DNA from 3 places in the Allobosea sp. P1_B10 genome. Region 3 is predicted to be linked to each of the others. Evidence: riboswitches for the same ligand, from Rfam matches in the RefSeq annotation. Region 3 holds a riboswitch; each other region holds the start of a gene.

Region 1 (2,253 bases), 420 kb from region 3:
AATCGTAGCGCAGGGCTATGTTGAGCTCGTCGAGCACGACCAGCCGGATCGTCTCGTCGGCCATCAGCTCTTTGGCCTTCTCGAAGGCGCGGGTCGCGGCGGCGATGTCACGCGCCTTGTCCTGCGTCTCCCAGGTAAAGCCCTCACCCATGCTGTGCCAGACGATCTGGTCGCCGAAGGCCCCGAGCGCTTTGCGCTCGCCGGTCTCCCAGGCGCCCTTGATGAATTGCACCACGCCGACGCGCCAGCCATGGCCGAGCGCGCGCAGCATCAGCCCGAAGGCCGCCGTCGACTTGCCCTTGCCGGGACCGGTGTTGACGATCAGCAGGCCCTTCTCGATCGTCTTGGCCGCCACCTCGGCGTCCTGCACCGCCTTGCGCTTTTTCATCTTGGCCTTGTGACGCGCGGCGTCCTCGTCGTTGCCCATCATTTCACCTTCATCGGCAGCCCCGCGACCATGAAGACCACGCTGGCCGCCTGCGCCGCAAGGTTCTGGTGGAGACGCCCGGCCTCGTCGCGGAATCTGCGGGCCAGCGCATTGTCGGGGACGATGCCGAGACCGACCTCGTTGGAGACCAGCACGATGGGCGCCGAGGCCGCCTTGCAGGCGGCGATCAGCTCGCGGCCGGCCTCGCCCGTGTCATGCTCAGCCAGGATCAGGTTGGTCAGCCAGAGCGTCAGGCAGTCGACCAGGATCGGCTGCCCGGGCGCGACCGCGCGGATCGCGTCCGGCAGGGCAAGCGGGGCATCGCGCGTGACCCAGTCGTCCGAGCGCCTGGCGCGATGCTCGGCGATGCGCGCGGCCATCTCGTCATCATAGGCCTGCGCGGTCGCGATATAGGTCCAGGGCGCGGGCTGCGCCTCGATCAGCGCCTCGGCATAGCGGCTCTTGCCGGAGCGTGCGCCACCGAGGACGAGGGTGAGATCAGAAAATGCCAAAGCGCCCGCCATCATCTGCTGCCAGGGATTATGCGCCGGTCCATTGCACAGCACAGCCCGCATGGCTAATACTCGCAACCGACGGTGCCCCGGAGACGGGGTGAAAAGGGAACGCGGTGCGATACCGCGGCTGCCCCCGCAACTGTAAGCGGTGAGTCTTTCGCCATCTGCCACTGGGAGCGATCCCGGGAAGGCGGCGCAAGATGTCTTGATCCGCGAGCCAGGAGACCTGCCGTCATCAGATCCGCAATCCAACAGGGCGCCGGCGGGGCGGCCAGGAGACCAGTATGAATACAACCACCTCGATCCAGGCCCAGGCCAGCGTCTCGGAACGCGCCAAAGCCGCCATCACCGCCCTGCTGCTCGGCAGCGTACTGATCTTCACGGTCGGCTTCGCGCATTCGAGCAGCGTTCACAACGCCGCCCACGATACGCGCCACGCCATCGCCTTCCCCTGCCATTGAGGGGATTGTCATGGTCAATCGCGTACTCACGGTCAGTCTTCTGGCCGGGCTTCTGGCTGGGCTCATCATCGCCGCGCTCCAGCACGTCACCACCACACCGCTGATCCTCAAGGCAGAAAGCTATGAGACGGCGATGCGGGCGCAGGCGCCCTCCCATGCCGCTTTCGGCGGGCAGATCTTTGCGGGCGAGGCTCGCATCATCCTGGCCCATGGCCCCGGCCGAGATGCGCCCGGCCATGAGCATGCCGAATGGAAGCCGCAGGACGGTTTCCAGCGCGCCGCCTTCACCGCTCTGGTCACCGTCGCCACCGCGATCGGGTTCGCGGGGCTGCTACTCGGCGGCATGATCGCGGCCAACGAGACGATCGATGACCGGCGGGCGCTTGTCTGGGCCGCTTGCGGCTTTCTCGCCTTCGGGCTGATGCCTGCGGCAGGCCTGGCGCCGGAACTGCCTGGCAGCGCTGCTGCTGAACTCCTGCATCGACAGATCTGGTGGATCGCGACGGCGCTGGCCACCGCAGGCGGGCTGTTCGTCTTCCTGCGCATGGATGCGCCCTGGCTCAGGGCGCTCGCCGTGCTCGCCATCGTCGCCCCGCATGTGATCGGCGCACCGCATCCGGTCGCGCCCGAAAGCAAGGTTCCAGCCGAGATCGCGGCGCATTTCACGGCACTTTCGCTGGTGGTGCAGGCCGCGCTCTGGCTGGTCACGGGCCTGGCCGTCGGCGTGCTCTGGCCCTGGGCGACACGTCGCGCAGCCAGGGCCTGACGCCTCGCGCGCTCCCGAGGCGGAGCGCGCTCGACCCCTTTTGCGCTCGCATGCCCCGGCGACCGGTACCCGGTTGCCCTGGGT
Region 2 (2,253 bases), on a different contig from region 3:
GCGACAGATCGACCGGGATTGCTTCGCTTCGCTCGCAATGACGATTGGCGCCTCTAAAAAGAGCGCTAGTTGCCGAGCTGGCTGATGCGGGCGAGCGCTGCGGCAAAGCCGTTCAGGGAGATGTTGAAGGCGATCGGGTCGCCATTGGAGAGGTTGAGCGCCGCCGCGGTCAGCGTCTTGCCCGTCTTCATCGCATCGGTCGCGACCGTCGGGAACGAGATCGGCAGCAGGCAACCCTGCGGATAGCAGGTCGAGAAGCGCAGGCCCTGGCCGAGGTCCTTGTCGTCGAGCCGGAGCACGGCGCCATTGTCGAGCTTCATCCCGAAGGGCATCAGGATCGTGCCTTCGGTGCGGCCATCCTGCGGCGGGCGCAGTTCGATGGCGAAGACGCGCTGGTTGGTCTGGGTGTTGCCCTGCGACTGCGCCAGCGCGCAGAGCTTGCGGCCATCCGTGATCCGGCACTCGACGGTCCAGTCACCGAAGTTCTCGGTGATGGCGCTGGCGCCATTGGGCAGGCTGGCGGTCGAGGGGGCGGGCTGGCCGGCGGTGACCGCTCCGGGGGCCTGTGGAGCCTGGGCGATGGGCGCGGGGCGCGCCGGCGGCTTCGCGGCAGGGCGGGGCGCAGGCTTTGCCGGTGCGCGGCGCACCGTGTCTGGCTTGGCGGCGGGGGCTTCGTCGGCCTGTTCCGTGGCGTCCTCGGCCTGGGCCCGCACCGGGCTCGACAGGGCGAGGCCACAGCAGAGCGCCATGGCGAAAGCGAGGGGAAGGCGGCGAAGGGTACGGATCATGGCTCTCTTCTCATGGCGGATGCGGGCGTGGCCAGCGCATCCCGGTTCCTGACGCTGCCGTTCCCACCTGGAAGCGGCTCTCGCCTGGCGGCACCGGCCGCGCGTTCACGGCGTTTCGGCGCATCGATAAATCAAGCCGGATTGCCGCGCAAACTCAATGATTTAAACGGATTCCAATCTGGTCGTCGCCGAGACCGCGGCGGCGCGTGCCTGCCGTGGCCATGTGGCGGCAATTGACCCCACCGGGTTTCCGCCCTAGGCGTGAGGGCGACGGTTCCCTCACGGGATCAAAAGGGAACGCAGTACGGATGGTTTTTCCATTCTACGCTGCGGCTGCCCCCGCAACTGTAAGCGGCGAGTCTTGTCACGATAGGCCACTGGGACCTCGGACCTGGGAAGGCGGTGACACGGCACTGACCCGCGAGCCAGGAGACCTGCCGTCAGTCGTGGTCACACGCGAAGACATGGGCCGGGGTGTGCCGATGGGTGGTTGTCCTGAGCAGGACCTCTCGCGGGGTTGAGGTCAGGGACATCTCGTTCGCGGTGACGTGCCACAACGTTACTGCCCGAGGTCCAAACCGTGATCCCTCTCAGCGCCGCGCGCGGTCATATCCCGCTTCTCCTGTCCGTTCTGGCGGCCGGCACGGCGCTGTCGCCCGTTGCCGCCCTGGCGCAGTCCGAGCCGATCAGGCTCGATGAGCTCGTGGTCAGCGCCACCGGCACGCCGACGCCGGCCCGCGAGATCGCCAGCTCGGTCACCGTGATCACCGCCCGGGATCTCGAGATCCAGCAGCGCCGCACGGTGCCCGACGCGCTGGCGACCGTGCCTGGCCTCAACATCGTCCAGAATGGCGGCCCCGGTGGCCAGACCTCGGTCTTCATGCGCGGCACCAGCTCCAACCACGTCAAGGTGCTCGTCGACGGAATCGAGGTGAACGATCCCGCCTCGCCGAACCGCGCTTTCGATTTCGGCTCGATGCTGACCAACGACATCGAGCGCATCGAGGTTCTGCGCGGCCCCCAGAGCGGGCTTTACGGCGCCGATGCGATGGGCGGCGTGATCTCGCTGACCAGCAAGCGAGGCGAAGGCCCGCCGAAAATGACGGCCTCCGTCGAAGCCGGTTCCTACGGCACATTCAACCAGGCCGTGGGCCTCAGCGGCGGCGACGATCGCCTCAACTACGCCTTCGGCATCGCCCATTTCAAATCCGAGGCGACACCGGTGACCCCGCGCGATCTCGTCCCGGCCGGCCGCCGCCGCAACGCCAACAGCTACGACAACTGGAGCTATTCGGCCCGGCTGGGCTTTGCGCTCACCGACACGGTGAGCCTCAACTGGGTGGGTCGCTACAGCGACGGTTACCTGCTCTCCACGAGCGATTCCGGCTGGCCGAGCCTGCCCGACGGCTTCCGATCCAGCGATAACTACAAGCAGGCTTTTACGCGTGGCGAGTTGGTCTGGGAC
Region 3 (2,253 bases):
GCGAACTCGATTTCAGGCGCTCGTCTTCGTGTTGCACACCCATGACCAGCAACTGGCCCTCGGTGAGCTTGAGATCGCCGCGCCAGTCGAATTTCGTGCGCTCGCCCAGATTGGGCGATGGCAGCCCGAGCACTCCCGTCGTGGTTGGCGCACGGTTGGAGCGGTCCTGATTGGTGTAGGCGATGCCGAAGCGGTTGACGAAGCGCCCACCCAGCGGATCCCAGACAACCTCGCCACGGGTGAAGGCCTGCTTGTAGTCCTGACTGGAACGGAAACCGCTCGGCTGGCTCGGCCAGCCGGAATCACCGGTGGAGAGCAGGTAGCCGTCGCTGTAGCGGCCGACCCAGTTGAGGCTCACCGTGTCGGTGAGCGCAAAGCCCAGCCGGGCCGAATAGCTCCAGTTGTCGTAGGAATTGGGATTGATGCGGCGTCCGGCAGGGACGAGGTCGGGCGGCGTCACCGGTGTCGCCTCGGATTTGAAATGGGCGATGCCGAACGCATAGTTGAAGCGATCATCGCCCCCGCTCAGGCCCACCGTCTGGTTGAAGGTGCCATGGGAGCCGCCCTCGACCGAGGCGGTCACCTTTGGCGGCCCGTCGCCGCGCTTGGTCGTCACCGAGATCACGCCGCCGATCGCATTGGCGCCGTAGAGACCGCTCTGCGGGCCGCGCAGAACCTCGATGCGCTCGACGTCGCTGGTCAGCATCGATCCGAAATCGAAGGAACGGTTCGGCGTCGAGGGATCGTTGACCTCGATACCGTCGATCAGCACCTTGACGTGGTTGGAGTTGGTGCCGCGCATGAAGACCGAGGTCTGTCCGCCCGGCCCGCCGGTCTGGACGATGTTCATGCCAGGCACTGTCGCCAGCGCATCGGGCAGCGTGCGGCGCTGCTGGACCTCGAGATCCCGGGCGGTGATCACGGTGACGGAACTGGCGATCTCGCGCGCCGGCGTCGGCGTACCGGTGGCGCTGACGACGAGTTCGTCGAGCTTGATCGGTTCACCCTGCGCGAATGCGGGGCAGGTTGAGAGGGTGGTGCTGGCTGCGAGTACGGACAGGACGAGCGAAAGTCGGCCGCTTGCGGCGCTTGAAGGGATCACGATGGAGACCTCGGGCGGTTAACGTTGTGGCACGTCACCGCGAACGCGATCTCCCGCCCGAGACCTGAGGCCGCGCGCAGTGAACCAGCGATCGAAACACCCCGTTCGAACGTGCTCGCGTGTGACCACGACTGACGGCAGGTCTCCTGGCTCGCGGGTCAGCGCCTTGTCACCGCCTTCCCAGGTCCGAGGTCCCAGTGGCGCGTGGCGATAAGGCTCGCCGCTTACAGTTGCGGGGGCAGCCGCAGCATAGAATGGCAAGCCATCCGCACTGCGTTCCCTTTTGATCCCGTGAGGGAACCGTCGCTTTCACGAGTAGGGCCGAAAAGTGGCGTGGTCAATCGGGCCAATGTGGCGTGGTCGTGTGGACCAGCAGCGCAAGTGCGACGTGCCGCCAGGGGCGCTGCGAGCACTTTACGAGGACTTTACGCCCTGCCGGGCTCTTCGACATGGCGGCCTTACGGGCATCGGCCCTAGCTCCGATCGGACACACGATCGGAGCCTTCCATGATCATCGACACCCTCTTCCTGCTTGGCGGCCTCGGCCTCTTCGGGCTCGCCGGTCTCGCCGTCGCCGCCGCTGACCGGCTGTGAGGCGCATCATGCCCCTCGATATCATCCTCGCGCTGACAGCCGCGGTCGCGCTGCTCGCCTATCTCCTCAAGGCGCTCCTGCGCCCCGAATCCTTCTGAGAGGTCATGCCGATGACCCTCGATCTGATCCAGTTCCTGATCTTCTGCGCGGCGCTGATGCTCGCGGCCTGGCCGCTCGGGCACTATATGGCGCGCGTCTTCACCGGTGAGGCCCGCTTCCTTGCGCCCGTCGAGACCGCGATCCTGGGACTTGCCGGCCAGGCCAAGGCGCAGCCGCAGCGCTGGCAGGTCTATGCCCTGTCCCTGCTCGCCTTCAATGCGGCGGGCTTCGCGCTGCTCTTCCTGATGCTGCGCTTCCAGAACCATCTGCCGCTGAATCCGCAGGGTTTTGACGGCCTCACGGCGCATCTCGCCTTCAACACCGCGATCTCCTTCGTCACCAACACGAACTGGCAGTCCTATGGCGGCGAGACGACGCTCTCCAATCTCAGCCAGATGCTGGGGCTGACGACGCAGAACTTCGTCTCAGCGGCCAGCGGCGCGGCTGTGGCAGCCGCC

The links. Region 3 has a riboswitch for cobalamin ahead of AC1D2L_RS08110 (TonB-dependent receptor plug domain-containing protein). Riboswitches for the same ligand answer to the same signal wherever they lie in the genome.
Region 1: it holds a riboswitch for cobalamin, as region 3 does, so the genes downstream of both, AC1D2L_RS10030 (CbtB domain-containing protein) here and AC1D2L_RS08110 (TonB-dependent receptor plug domain-containing protein) in region 3, are expected to answer to the same signal.
Region 2: it holds a riboswitch for cobalamin, as region 3 does, so the genes downstream of both, AC1D2L_RS24805 (TonB-dependent receptor plug domain-containing protein) here and AC1D2L_RS08110 (TonB-dependent receptor plug domain-containing protein) in region 3, are expected to answer to the same signal.

What each region holds. Positions count from the first base shown of each region.
Region 1 covers NZ_JBFTZP010000003.1:552,420-554,672, reverse strand. The annotation lists gene cobO (cob(I)yrinic acid a,c-diamide adenosyltransferase) at 1-427, opposite strand, end outside; gene cobU (bifunctional adenosylcobinamide kinase/adenosylcobinamide-phosphate guanylyltransferase) at 427-954, opposite strand; cobalamin riboswitch at 1,005-1,190, shown strand; gene AC1D2L_RS10030 (CbtB domain-containing protein) at 1,227-1,403, shown strand; gene AC1D2L_RS10025 (CbtA family protein) at 1,414-2,169, shown strand.
Region 2 covers NZ_JBFTZP010000022.1:19,682-21,934, forward strand. The annotation lists gene AC1D2L_RS24800 (invasion associated locus B family protein) at 66-788, opposite strand; cobalamin riboswitch at 1,043-1,244, shown strand; gene AC1D2L_RS24805 (TonB-dependent receptor plug domain-containing protein) at 1,369-2,253, shown strand, end outside.
Region 3 covers NZ_JBFTZP010000003.1:136,005-138,257, reverse strand. The annotation lists gene AC1D2L_RS08110 (TonB-dependent receptor plug domain-containing protein) at 1-1,102, opposite strand, end outside; cobalamin riboswitch at 1,222-1,422, opposite strand; gene AC1D2L_RS08105 (potassium-transporting ATPase subunit F) at 1,705-1,794, shown strand; gene kdpA (potassium-transporting ATPase subunit KdpA) at 1,807-2,253, shown strand, end outside.